4 linked regions of the Orrella dioscoreae genome follow. The protein of the gene in region 3 binds, or shares a complex with, the protein of the main gene of each other region. Links are inferred from orthologs where the notes say so. Each region holds a gene or a part of one and is shown on either strand. Other genes may lie near its edges.

The links.
Region 1: the proteins of ODI_RS16265 (region 3) and holA are in contact, whole or in part, in a cryo-EM structure (PDB 8GIZ), measured with the Escherichia coli proteins. The link is inferred for Orrella dioscoreae from one-to-one orthologs.
Region 2: the proteins of ODI_RS16265 (region 3) and holB are in contact, whole or in part, in a cryo-EM structure (PDB 8GIZ), measured with the Escherichia coli proteins. The link is inferred for Orrella dioscoreae from one-to-one orthologs.
Region 4: the proteins of ODI_RS16265 (region 3) and dnaN are in contact, whole or in part, in a cryo-EM structure (PDB 8GIZ), measured with the Escherichia coli proteins. The link is inferred for Orrella dioscoreae from one-to-one orthologs.

Annotation. Positions count from the first base shown.
Region 1 is NZ_LT907988.1:3,083,653-3,086,715, forward strand. The notes cover bases 20-3,011. They hold holA (DNA polymerase III subunit delta), read left to right. Parts: upstream 20-982; coding sequence 983-2,041; downstream 2,042-3,011. Other genes in these bases: leuS (leucine--tRNA ligase), read left to right, coding at 20-249; ODI_RS14320 (LPS-assembly lipoprotein LptE), read left to right, coding at 282-971; ODI_RS14330 (glutamate-5-semialdehyde dehydrogenase), read left to right, coding at 2,079-3,011. In the rest of the region: more of leuS, read left to right, coding at 1-19; more of ODI_RS14330, read left to right, coding at 3,012-3,063. UniProt on the Escherichia coli protein: Part of the beta sliding clamp loading complex, which hydrolyzes ATP to load the beta clamp onto primed DNA to form the DNA replication pre-initiation complex.
Region 2 is NZ_LT907988.1:2,409,014-2,412,084, reverse strand. What follows is about bases 50-3,049. They hold holB (DNA polymerase III subunit delta'), read right to left. Parts: upstream 2,078-3,049; coding sequence 1,022-2,077; downstream 50-1,021. Other genes in these bases: mltG (endolytic transglycosylase MltG), read right to left, coding at 2,718-3,049; tmk (dTMP kinase), read right to left, coding at 2,074-2,721; ODI_RS22700 (hypothetical protein), read left to right, coding at 699-902. Outside these bases: ODI_RS11290 (ankyrin repeat domain-containing protein), read right to left, coding at 1-17; more of mltG, read right to left, coding at 3,050-3,071. UniProt on the Escherichia coli protein: Part of the beta sliding clamp loading complex, which hydrolyzes ATP to load the beta clamp onto primed DNA to form the DNA replication pre-initiation complex.
Region 3 is NZ_LT907988.1:3,491,945-3,494,918, forward strand. Bases 25-2,927 are described here. They hold ODI_RS16265 (DNA polymerase III subunit gamma/tau), read right to left. Parts: upstream 2,569-2,927; coding sequence 481-2,568; downstream 25-480. Other genes in these bases: recR (recombination mediator RecR), read right to left, coding at 25-88; ODI_RS16260 (YbaB/EbfC family nucleoid-associated protein), read right to left, coding at 104-430; ODI_RS16275 (UvrD-helicase domain-containing protein), read right to left, coding at 2,805-2,927. In the rest of the region: more of recR, read right to left, coding at 1-24; more of ODI_RS16275, read right to left, coding at 2,928-2,974. UniProt on the Escherichia coli protein: Part of the beta sliding clamp loading complex, which hydrolyzes ATP to load the beta clamp onto primed DNA to form the DNA replication pre-initiation complex.
Region 4 is NZ_LT907988.1:4,844,415-4,847,331, forward strand. Bases 58-2,903 are described here. They hold dnaN (DNA polymerase III subunit beta), read right to left. Parts: upstream 2,113-2,903; coding sequence 1,003-2,112; downstream 58-1,002. Other genes in these bases: gyrB (DNA topoisomerase (ATP-hydrolyzing) subunit B), read right to left, coding at 58-958; dnaA (chromosomal replication initiator protein DnaA), read right to left, coding at 2,115-2,903. In the rest of the region: more of gyrB, read right to left, coding at 1-57; more of dnaA, read right to left, coding at 2,904-2,917. UniProt on the Escherichia coli protein: Confers DNA tethering and processivity to DNA polymerases and other proteins. Acts as a clamp, forming a ring around DNA (a reaction catalyzed by the clamp-loading complex) which diffuses in an ATP-independent manner freely and bidirectionally along dsDNA.

The sequences.
Region 1 (3,063 bases), 410 kb from region 3 along the record:
ACGTATGGCGACCTGCTCGACGCGCCCTGGCCCGCCATCGACGCCGCCGCACTCATCGCCGACGAACTGGAACTGATGCTGCAGATCAACGGCAAGCTGCGCGGCTCGGTGCGCGTGGCGAATGGCGCCGCGCGGGAAACCATCGAAGCGCTGGCCGTGGCCCACGAAGCCGTCGAGAAGTTCCTGGAAGGCCGTGCCCCGAAACGGGTTATCGTGGTGCCGGGCAAACTGGTCAACGTGGTCGGCTAAGGGCCGACAGGCAACGCAAGGTAGGCATACGCATGGTCACGTCCGCTCGTCTTTTCCGCAAGGCCTCTTCGCCCGCCAGGCCGCGTGCCTGGCTCGCGCGCGCCTCGTTGCTCGTGCTGGTCGGCATGCTGACCGCCTGCGGCTTCACGATGCGCGGGGTCACGCCGCTGCCCTTCGACTCGCTGTATCTCATGGGCCTGTCGGACAACACCCGCTTCGGCGGAGACGTGGCGCGCGCCTTGCGCGCGGCATCGCCCGACACCCAGCTTGTCACCGATCGCAAGAACGCGCAGGCCACGCTGATCGCTGTCAGCCAGTCCCGCTCCCAGCGCGAGACCTCGCTCAATCCCCAAGGCCGCGTCGAGGAATACGAACTGAGGGTGCAATACACCTTCCGATTGATCGACGCGCGCGGCAACCTGCTGCTGCCCGACACGACCTTCACCGACACGCGCGACATGCCGTATGACGACAATGTCGTCCAGGCCAAGCAGGGTGAAACGGAAACCCTCTACCGCGACATGGAGAAGGCGCTGGTGTCTCGTCTGATGCGCAGACTGACCGCACCCGACGTGGCGGAGGCCTTCGAGATCGCCCGCAATTCGCCGGATGACAACAGCCTGCCCGTGGCGCCGCCTCTGCCAGAGCCTTCCGAGGAGCCCGCACAGCCGTCGGTCTGGACCAATCCGCGCCTGGACACCAACCCGGCCAACCGGCGCTGAGGAACGCACCGATGGCAGTGGCCATGGATGCCGATCGTCTCGCGCAGACACTCGCCCGCGAAGATCGCCTTGCTCCGCTTTATTGCGTCACGGGCGACGAGCCGCTGCTCGTCACCGAGGCGCTGGACGCCTTGCGCGCCGCCGCGCGCGACAAGGGCTACACCGAACGCACGACGCTGGTCATGGACGCGCGCAGCGACTGGAGCGCCGTCCTGGCCGCCACGCAAAGCGTGTCCCTGTTCGGCGACCGCAAGCTGCTCGAACTGAAACTCGCCACCGGCAAGCCCGGCAAGGCGGGCGGCGACACGCTGGCACGGCTGGCGGAGCTGAGCGCCGGCCAGACCGACCCGGACACCGTCATCGTGGTGGCCCTGCCCAAGCTGGACCGCGCCACCCGGGAAGGCAAATGGATGACGGCGCTGACGCGTCACGGCACCGTCGTCGAGGTGCCTGACGTCGACCGCCAGCGGCTGCCCGGCTGGATCGGCGCAAGGCTGGCCCGCCAGAACCAGCAGGTCGATGACGCCACGCGCCAGTGGATGGCCGACATGGTGGAAGGCAACCTGCTGGCCGCCCACCAGGAAATCATGAAGCTCGGCCTGCTGCACCCCGAAGGCCTCATCTCGGCGCAAGAGGTGGAGCGCGCCGTGATGAACGTGGCGCGCTACGACGTCTTCGGCCTGCGCGACGCCATGCTGGCGGGTGACTCGGCGCGTGTCGTGCGCATGCTGGACGGCCTGCGCGCCGAAGGCGAGGCCCTGGTGCTGGTGCTGTGGGCCGTGGGCGAGGAAATCCGCACCCTGGCGCGCCTGGCCGATGCCCGCGCGAACGGGCAGGACATGAATGGCCTGATGCGCCGCCTGCGCGTGTTCGGCAATCACGAAAGGCTGGCGCAGCAGGCGCTCTCGCGCGTGCCGCCGGCGGCCTGGCCTGCGGCGGTGCAACACGCCCACGAAGTGGACCGCCTCGTGAAGGGCCTGCACGTTCCTGGCCGGCTGTCGGACCCCTGGGAAGAAATGCTGCGCCTGGCGCTGCGCGTGGCGGCGGCAGGCAAGCGGCGCGCTGGGTAGAATGCGGCTTTCCCCGCTTTCGCCCCCCTGCCCCGCCATGTCCTCCGATAATCTGGAACTCTCCATGCTCACGCTGGGCCGCAACGCCCGGCAGGCCTCCCGCGTCATGATGGGCGCGACGGACCAGGCCAAGTCGGCCGCGCTGCGCGCCATGGCACAAGCCCTGCAGGATCGCCGCGCGGCCCTGCAGGCCGCCAATCGCGCCGACCTGGAGACCGCCAGGGCAAATGGCCTGGAGGCCGCGCTGCTCGACCGCCTGACGCTCTCGGACAAGGCGCTGGACACCATGGCGGCAGGACTGGCGCAGATTGCGGCCATGCCCGATCCCGTGGGCAGCCTGTCCAATTCCAGCCTGCGTCCCAACGGCATGCGCGTCGCCCAGATGCGCGTCCCGCTGGGCGTCATCGGCATCATCTATGAGTCGCGTCCCAATGTGACCATCGACGCGGCCGCCCTGTGCCTGAAATCAGGCAACGCCACGATCCTGCGTGGCGGCAAGGAAGCCCTGCAATCGAACGTGGCGCTGGGCGCGGTCGTTCGCGAAGGCCTGCTGGCCGCCGGCCTGCCCGAGACCGCCGTCCAGGTGGTCGACACGCCCGACCGCGACGCCGTCGGCCACCTCATCACCATGACGGACTACATCGACGTCATCGTGCCGCGAGGCGGCAAGGGCCTGATCCAGCGCCTGTCGGCCCAGGCGCGCGTCCCGCTCATCAAGCACCTGGATGGCAATTGCCACGTCTATGTCGATGCCGACGCAGACCTGGAAAAGGCGCACCGCGTGGCCTTCAACGCCAAGACCTATCGCTATGGCGTCTGCGGCGCGATGGAAACGCTGCTGGTCCACCAGGACGTCGCCGCCAGCCTGCTGCCCGGCCTGGGCCAGGCCTTCACGGACCACGGGGTGACGCTGCGCGGATGCGAACGCACCCGCCTGTTGCTGCGCCAGGCCGAGCCCGCCACCGACGAAGACTGGGGCAGTGAATACCTTGGCCCCGTTCTCGCCGTGCGTGTGGTCGACA
Region 2 (3,071 bases), 1.1 Mb from region 3 along the record:
AAATCTTCAGAATTCACTTTAATCATCAGACTTTAACTTCCCTTTCTATCTTGCTGAAAAGATTATAGAAATTATCCGTTGACGCTTGCGCCACCTCGGCGGCGGAAATGCCCTTCAGGTCGGCGATCTTCTCGGCCACATGCACCACCAGCGACGGATCGTTCAGCTTGCCGCGGAACGGCACCGGCGCCAGATACGGCGAATCCGTCTCGATCAGCAGCCGGTCCAGCGGCATGCGCGTGGCCACCTCGTGGATCACATGGGCGTTCTTGAAGGTCACGATCCCCGACAGCGAAATATGGAAATTCAGGTCCATCGCCGCCTGGGCCACTTCCCAGGACTCGGTGAAACAGTGCATGACGCCGCCCACCTCGTCAGCGCCCTCTTCCTTCAGGATGCGCACCGTGTCCTCGGCGGACGCCCGGGTGTGGATGATCAGCGGCAGGCCCGTCTCGCGCGCGGCGCGGATGTGCACGCGGAAGCGCTCGCGCTGCCACTCGGGCTTGCCCTCCAGGCGGTAGTAATCCAGCCCGGTCTCGCCGATGGCCACCACCTTGGGGTGGCGCGCGCGCTCGACCAGCAGGGCCACGTCCGGCTCGGGCGTGTCTTCATAGTCCGGATGCACGCCCACCGAAGCCCACAGGCGGTCATGCGCCTCCACGATCTCCATCAACCCCGGCCAATCCGGCAGGTTCACGCTGACACAGAGCGCCTGCGAGACCTGGTTGGCGTCCATGCGCGCGAAGATCTCGGGCAGCTGGGCGGCCAGTTCAGGAAAATTCAGATGGCAATGGGAATCGACGTACATGATGGATACGGGTGTAGCGGGAGCAACAAGGATGATTAAAAAGGGACGGGCTTATGGCCTGAAACCACACCAACAAGCCAAACGGGGAAATTAAGGGACGCAACATCGGCCGCATGCCGATCCGTGCAGTCCGACTGCATCAAATAAAGGCAGTTCCCTGCCTTGACGCCGTAAGAAAAAAGCAACGCGAAGCGCAAGGAAAACCGCCTCGCCCTAGCCCTGGCAGGATAGCACCACCCGTTGCAGGCTGGCATGCAGCAGCAACTTCGCGTTCAGGGGGTGGCTGGCCAGGCGTTGCTGCTGGCCCAGCCAGCGGGCGGTCTCGGCCACGTTGCTGCGCGAGGCGCGCGCGGCCAGGGCCTGGGTGGCCTCGGCCAGTTGGGGGAAATAGCGCGGCGGCGCGCCAGCCGCGCCCAGCATCAGGTCGGCGAAGAAACGCTGCAAGGCGTCCAGCCACTGGCCGGTGGGCGTCTTTTCCAGCGCTTCCACCATCTGGCCCAGATCGGGCTGCTGCCCCTTGCCCAAAGTACGTACCAGCGCCTGCAGCCAATCCGGGCAGGCCGACTCCCGCTCATTCGACAGGCGCAACGCCGCCAGCGGCGCGCCACCGGCAGCGGCCAGCCATTCCGCCGGCGCTTTCACGCCCTGCTCGTCCAGCCAGGCCAGCGATTCCGCTTGCCCCGGCGCAGCCAGGGGCAGGCGCCGGCAGCGCGACACCAGGGTCGGCAGCAGACGGTCCGGCGCATCCGCCACCAGCAGGAACACTGTATGCGGAGGCGGCTCTTCCAGCACTTTCAGCAAGGCATTGGACGAGACCACGTTCATGGCGTGAGCCGGATACAGCACCGCCACGCGCCAGCCGCCGCGGTGGGTGGCCGTGTTGAACCACGACTCCAGCCCGCGTATCTGTTCGATGCGGATGTCCTTGGACGGCGCGCGCTTGGCCGCCCCGCCGCCCGTCTCGGCAGCGGGTTCTTCCCCGCCCTCGGCGGCAGTCTCGGCGCCCTCTTCCAGCGCCACGGCCTCGGGCCGGATACGGCGCAGGTCGGGATGGTTGCCCGCGCGCACCCAGCCACAGGCCAGGCACTTTCCGCAGGCCACGCCGTCTTCCGGCGACTCGCACAACAGCGCGGCGGCCGCAGCCAGGGCGAAATCCAGCTTGCCGATACCGGCCAGGCCGTGGATCAGCCAGGCATGCGCGAAGCGCTCGCGCTGGCCCAGCCACTGCCGCGCCAGCGTCTGCTGCCAGGGCAGGAACTGCGCCGTCATGCCACCGCCTGCGTCAGTGCGCGCAATTGCCCGGCCAACACCTCTCGGATGGCCTCGATGCTCTGCGTGGCATCGATGCGGCGAATGCGTCCGGGCGCCTCGTCGGCCCGCGCCAGATACACCGCGCGCGTGCGTTCGAAGAAAGCGTCCTGTTCGCGCTCGAAGCGATCCGGCTCGCGCGCGCCGCTGCGCCGGGCCCGCGCCACTTCCAGCGGCACGTCGAACAGCCACGTCAGGTCGGGCTGCAGATGGGGGTGCACCCACTGCTCCAGCGCGGCGATGCGCGCCTGGCCCAGTTCGCGCCCGCCGCCCTGATAGGCATAGGTGGCGTCGGTGAAACGGTCGCACAGCACCCAGGTGCCGGCCGCCAGCGCGGGCTCGATCACCTGGCGCAGGTGCTCGCTGCGCGCGGCGAACATCAGCAGCGTCTCGGTTTCCAGCGACATGGACTCGGACAGCAGGCAGTCGCGCAGGCGTTCGCCCAGCGGCGTGCCGCCCGGTTCGCGCGTCTCCAGCACCGTCAGCCCCTGGTCGCGCAAGGCCTGCGCAATCCACGAGGCATGCGTGCTCTTGCCCGCGCCATCCACCCCTTCCAGGGTCAGGAAGCGGCCGCGCGCAGGCGCGTTCGTGGCAGGCAAAGTCATGGATTCCGTCCCAGGATGAAACGCGCCACGGCCCGGTTGTGGTCGGCCAGGTTCGCCGAGAACTGGCTCGTGCCATCGCCACGCGACACGAAATAGAAGAACTTGTGCGCCTCGGGCTGCACCGCCGCCAGCAGCGAGGCCCGGCCCGGGCTCGCGATGGGCGTGGGCGGCAGGCCGCTGCGCGTATAGGTATTCCAGGGCGTATCGGTCTGCAGGTCGCGCTTGCGGATGCGCCCCTGATAGGCATCGCCCATGCCATAGATCACCGTCGGGTCCGTCTGCAGCGGCATGCCCACGCGCAGGCGGTTGATGAAGACGCCGCCCACGCGCACGCGCTCGGGCTCGTGACC
Region 3 (2,974 bases):
CCGAGCGCACGCCCACGCCCGGCAAGCGCCGCAGCGCCTCGATCAGCGCCAGCAGCGGCTCGGGCTCTGGCAGGCTGGGACGGTCCATGGGCGATACGGGGGATCAGAAGGGGAACTTCATGCCGGGCGGCATGGGCATGCCGGCCGTCACCGAGGACATCTTCTCCTGGGAGGTGGCTTCGGCCTTGCGCAGCGCGTCGTTGAAGGCGGCGGCGACCAGGTCTTCCAGCATGTCCTTGTCCTCGGCCAGCAGGCTCGGGTCGATGACCACGCGCTTGACGTCGTGACGGCAGGTCATGGTCACGGTGACCAGGCCGCCGCCCGAGGCGCCGTCGACGAGGATGTCGGCCAGGGCTTCCTGGGCCTTCTTCATGTTTTCCTGCATCTGCTGCGCTTGGCGCATCAGGCCGGCGATCTGTCCTTTCATCATGGCGATTGGATTCCGTTCAATGAGCGTTGAATGAGATGGCGCCGCGCGTCTTACGCGGCGGGCGGGATGTTCACCGGCCGGATCGTGCCTTGCACGATGTGCGCGCCGAAGTCGCGCATGAGGGCCTGCACGAAGGGATCTTCGTGGATGATGGTTTCGGCGGCCTGCTGGCGCGCCGCGATCTCGGCCTGCGCCACCGCGTGGGCGGTGCCGTCGCCGGTTTCGCCGAACTGCACCTCGAGCTGCACGTGGCCGCCGAAGTGTTCGGCCAGCGCCTGGCGCAGGCGTTCTCGGCCCGGCGTGTCGGCCAGGGCGCGGGCGGCCACGCGCAAGGTGATCAGGCGACCGCGCACGCCGGCCCACTCGCTTTGGCGAGCCAGTTCCGCGGCCAGGCCGGTGACGGGCAGGCGCGCGGCCAGGGCATGCCACTCGCCTTTCAGTTCGATGGGGCTTTCCCCCGCGGCGGCGGCGAGCGCAGAGGCAGCGGGCACGGCCACCACGCTGCCGGTGGCGGCAGGCAGCACCGCCTCGCGGCTGATGGGGTGCGCGCTATCAGGGACCGGCCGGTAGTCGTCGAAGCCGGCGGGTTCATAGCCGCCGTCGTAGTCGGGCGGCGGGCCGTCATCGGGCATGTCGTAGCCGGCGTCACCCGCGTCGTACTGCACGTCGTCAGGCGGCTCGGGTTGGGCGGGCGGCTCGGGCGCGCGCGCGCGCGCGGCGGCGGGTGCCGGCGCGGCAACCGGGGGCGTAACCGAAGCGGGCGCTGCGCTGGCAGGCACGGGTTGCGCGGCCACGGGCGCGGTCGGCCTGGCGGCGGCGGGGGGATCCTCCCAGGCCGGGGTCGACACCGGAGCCGGGGCGACTGCCGGTGCAGCCTGGGCCTGGGGCGGCGCTGCGGGCGCGGCAGCCGGCGCAGGCACCACCACCCGCGCCACGGCGGGCGTGGGCGCCAGCGGGGCCGACGCCGCTTGCGCGGTTGCGGCGGCAGCCGGCGCAGTCGCAGGCGCCGTGGCGGCGCCTGCGGCAGGCGCGCTCAGGCGCGGCGCGGGCGGGTCGTCGCCCAGCAGGGCCAGCATGCGCAGGCACGCCATGACGAAACCGGCATATTCATCGGGCGCAAGCGCCAGCTCGCTGCGGCTGTGCACCGCGACGGAGTAGAACAGTTGCAGGGTATCCGGGTGCAGCACGGTCGCCAGGCGGGCGATGTCCTCGGCCAGCGGGTCGCCCTGCGTGGCGGCGCCGGGCACCCGCTGCTCCACGGCCACGCGCGACAGCAGCACGGCCAGGTCAGCCAGCGCGCCGGCATAGGACAGGCCGCGGGTGTTGAGTTCGTCCGCCACGGCCAGCACGGCGCTGCCCTGCCCCGCCGCCAGCGCGTCGAGCAGGCGCACCAGGTGCCGCTGGTCGATGGTGCCCAGCATGCCGCGCACGGACTCTTCCGTGAGATTGCCGGCGCTGTACGCAATGGCCTGGTCGGTGAGCGACAGCGCGTCGCGCATGGACCCGCCGGCCGCCTGGCCGATGAGGCGCAAGGCGGGCACGTCGAAGCCGATGGCTTCCTCGGCCAGCACATGCTGCAAGTGGCCCACGATGGCATCGGCCGGCATCTGCTTCAGGTTGAACTGCAGGCAGCGCGACAGCACCGTCACCGGGATCTTCTGCGGATCGGTGGTGGCCAGGATGAACTTGACGTGGGGCGGCGGCTCTTCCAGCGTCTTCAGCATGGCATTGAAGGCGTGGCCGGTCAGCATGTGCACTTCGTCGATCATGTAGACCTTGAAGCGGCCCGCGCCCGGCGAATAGACCGCCTGTTCCAGCAACTGCGTCATCTCGTCGACGCCGCGGTTGGACGCCGCATCCAGCTCGAGGTAATCCACGTAACGGCCCGCGTCTATCTCGGTGCACGCGCGACAGACGCCGCAAGGCGTGGCCGTGATGCCGGTTTCGCAGTTCAGGGATTTGGCGAGGATGCGCGAAAGCGTGGTCTTGCCCACGCCCCGGGTGCCCGTGAAAAGCCAAGCATGGTGCAGGCGCTGGGTGGTGAGCGCATGCGTGAGTGCACGCACCACGTGGTCTTGCCCGACCAGGGTATCGAAAGACCGCGGGCGCCACTTACGGGCAAGTACCAGATAAGTCATGCCGGGATTGTAGGGGATACCCAGGCCGCACGCTTGCGCCGCAGGCAAGGTCACGGCATGGGCAGAAATGAGAAAGGCGAGCCTGACTTCGGCACTGGTTCCGCACGACTATGGCTGCTTCGTTCCCGACCTGACCAGATTTGTCGCCGAACCATGCGAAGGGGCCCGCCACCGCTATTCTAGCAGGCTTGCGCGTTGCGTTCTTTCAGGCGAGCGCGCCGGTGATGTCCTGCCTCTCAGAATTCGATCCAGATGTCCGCGCGCGGGAAATACAGCGCCGCCTTGACCGGCCTGGCGTCCAGCGCCGCCACCTGCGCCACGTAGCGGCGCAATTGCTCGGCATGGCGCAGCCGCATGCGCGCGGTGAACGCCTCGCCGGACTCGTGCTGGCGCGGCACCGAGGTCT
Region 4 (2,917 bases), 1.4 Mb from region 3 along the record:
CCTTGGCCTTCTTGGCCAGTTCGTTGTCGGCGATGTACTTGTTGATGATGCGGGTCATCGCCGCGCGCAGGCCGGTCAGGTGCGAGCCGCCGTCGCGCTGCGGGATGTTGTTGGTGAAGCACAGCACGCTTTCGTTGTAGCCGTCGTTCCACTGCATGGCCACGTCCACGCCGACGTTGGTGCCGCCGGCCGACGATTCGGTGCTGACCGAGAACACATTGCCATGCAACGTGGTCTTGTTGCGGTTGATGTATTCCACGAAGCCGCGCACGCCGCCCGAGAACGCGAAGTTCTCTTCCTTGCCGTTGCGCTGGTCGATCAGGCGGATCTTCACGCCGTTGTTCAGGAACGAGAGCTCGCGCAGGCGCTTGGAGAGGATCTCGTAGTGGAACTCGATGTTGTTGAAGATTTCCGGATCGGCCAGGAAGTGGACTTCCGTGCCGCGGCCCTCGGTGGGGCCCACGACCGCGAGCGGCGCCACGCGCTCGCCGCGGCGGAACTCCATCTTGTGCGTTTCGCCATTGCGGCGGATGGTCAGGCGCAGCCAGGTCGACAGCGCGTTCACGCAGGACACGCCCACGCCGTGCAGGCCGCCCGAGACCTTGTAGGAGTTCTGGTCGAACTTGCCGCCGGCGTGCAGTTCGGTCATGACGATTTCCGCGGCGCTGCGCTGGAATTCGTCATCCTTGTGGACGTCGGTGGGAATGCCCCGGCCGTTGTCCGACACCGAAATGGAGTTGTCGGTGTGGATGGTCACCACGATGTCGTCGCAATAACCCGCCAGCGCTTCGTCGATGGCGTTGTCCACCACTTCGAAGACCATGTGGTGCAGGCCGGTCCCGTCGGAGGTGTCGCCGATGTACATGCCCGGGCGCTTGCGCACCGCCTCCAGGCCTTTGAGCATCTTGATTGAGTCGGCGCCATATTCGGCGGGATCGCGGGAAGTCGTATCGGACATATTTACTCTTTATCGGGTGGACGGCAGGGGCCAGGGTCGGGGGATCAGATCCGCATCGGCATGACGACGTACTTGAACTGCTCGTCGCCAGGCAGCGTGATCAGCGCCGACGCGTTGGCGTCGGGCATGACCGACCAGGTCACTTCCTCGGTCTTGATGTTGGACAGCACGTCGAGCAGGTAGCTGACGTTGAAGCCCACATCCAGGGCTTCGTGGCCGTAGTCGATATCGATCTCTTCCTGCGCCTCTTCCTGCTCGGCGTTGGAGGACGAGATCTTCATCTGGTGTTGCGCCAGTTGCAGGCGCACGCCCTTGAACTTGTCGGTGGTCAGGATCGCGGCGCGCTGCAGGCTGCCCAGGAGCGCTTCGCGGTTGACGTTGAAGTGGCGCGTGTAGGTGGTGGGAATGACGCGCGTGAAGTCGGGGAACTTGCCCTCGACCAGCTTCGACACCAGTTCCACCGCGCCGAAGCGGAAGCGGATCTGGCCGGCGGCCACGTCGATTTCCAGCGGCTCGTCGCTGTCTTCCAGCAGGCGCTGCATTTCCAGCACGGTCTTGCGCGGCACGATGACCTCGTGGCGCTGCGCGACGCCTTCGACGGCGGTGGCGCAATGCGCCAGGCGGTGGCCGTCGGTGGCCACGGCGCGCACCTGGCCCGGCTCGAACACCAGCAGCATGCCGTTCAGGTAATAGCGGATGTCCTGCTGGGCCATGGCGAAGTGGGCCATGTTGAGCAGGTGGCGGAAGGACTTCTGCGTGAGCGACAGCGAGACATCCCAGTGCTCGGGCTGAGCGACGGTGGGGAACTCGGTGGCGGCCAGCGTCTGCAGCGCGAAGCGGCTCTTGCCGGTCTGCACGCTGAGCTTGCCGCTGGCGAGGCCCAGGCGCACGTCGCCGGAACCCGGCAGCGCGCGCAGGATGTCGACCAGCTTGCGCGCCGCGACGGTGGTGGATTCATTGTCATGGCCCACGCCGAAATCGGCGTGCGTCGTGATCTGCACTTCCAGGTCGGTCGCGATGAACGAGACCCGGTTCGCTTCCTTGCGTAGCAGGATGTTGGCCAGGATGGGCAGGGTGTGCCTGCGCTCGACGATACCTGCCACGGTCGACAGAGGCTTGAGCAAGGCTTCTCGTGTGGTTTGTACCAGTTGCATGGTCATCCTTTTAGAGTTTGTTCCAGCACGTGCAAGGTGTGGTTGAGTTCTGCCTGTTTGGCGCGCGCTTCCGAGATCTTTCGCACGGCGTGCAGCACCGTGGTGTGATCGCGGCCGCCGAAGAGATCCCCGATCTCGGGCAGGCTTTTCTGCGTCAGCTCCTTGGCCAGGTACATCGCTACCTGGCGGGGCATGGCAATGTTGGCGGGCCGGCGTTTCGAATACATGTCGGCCACCTTGATCTTGTAGAAGTCCGCGACGGTCTTCTGGATGTTCTCGACGGTGATCTGGCCGTTCGAGAGCGACAGCAGGTCTTTCAGCGCGTCCTTGCAGACGTCGACGGTCAGGACGTCGCGGCCGTGGAAGCGCGCGAAGGCCAGCACCTTGCGCAGGGCGCCTTCGAGTTCGCGCACGTTGCTGCGCAGGTGCTTGGCGATGAAGAACGCGACTTCCTCGGGCATGTTCACGCCCTCGGACTCGGCCTTGCGCAGCAGGATGGCCACGCGCATTTCCAGCTCGGGCGGCTCGATGGCCACGGTCAGGCCCGAGTCGAAACGCGAGATCAGGCGGCTGTCGATGCCGGCCAGCTCCTTGGGATAGGTATCGCTGGTGATGATGATCTGCTTGCGCTGGGCCACCATGGCCTCGAAGGCGTAGAAGAACTCTTCCTGCGTGCGGCTCTTGCCCGAGAAGAACTGGATGTCGTCGATGAGCAGCAGGTCTAGCGAGTGGTAATAACGCTTGAAGTCGTCGAAGGCCTTGCGCTGGTAGGCCTTCACGACGTCGGACACGTACTGGTCGGCGT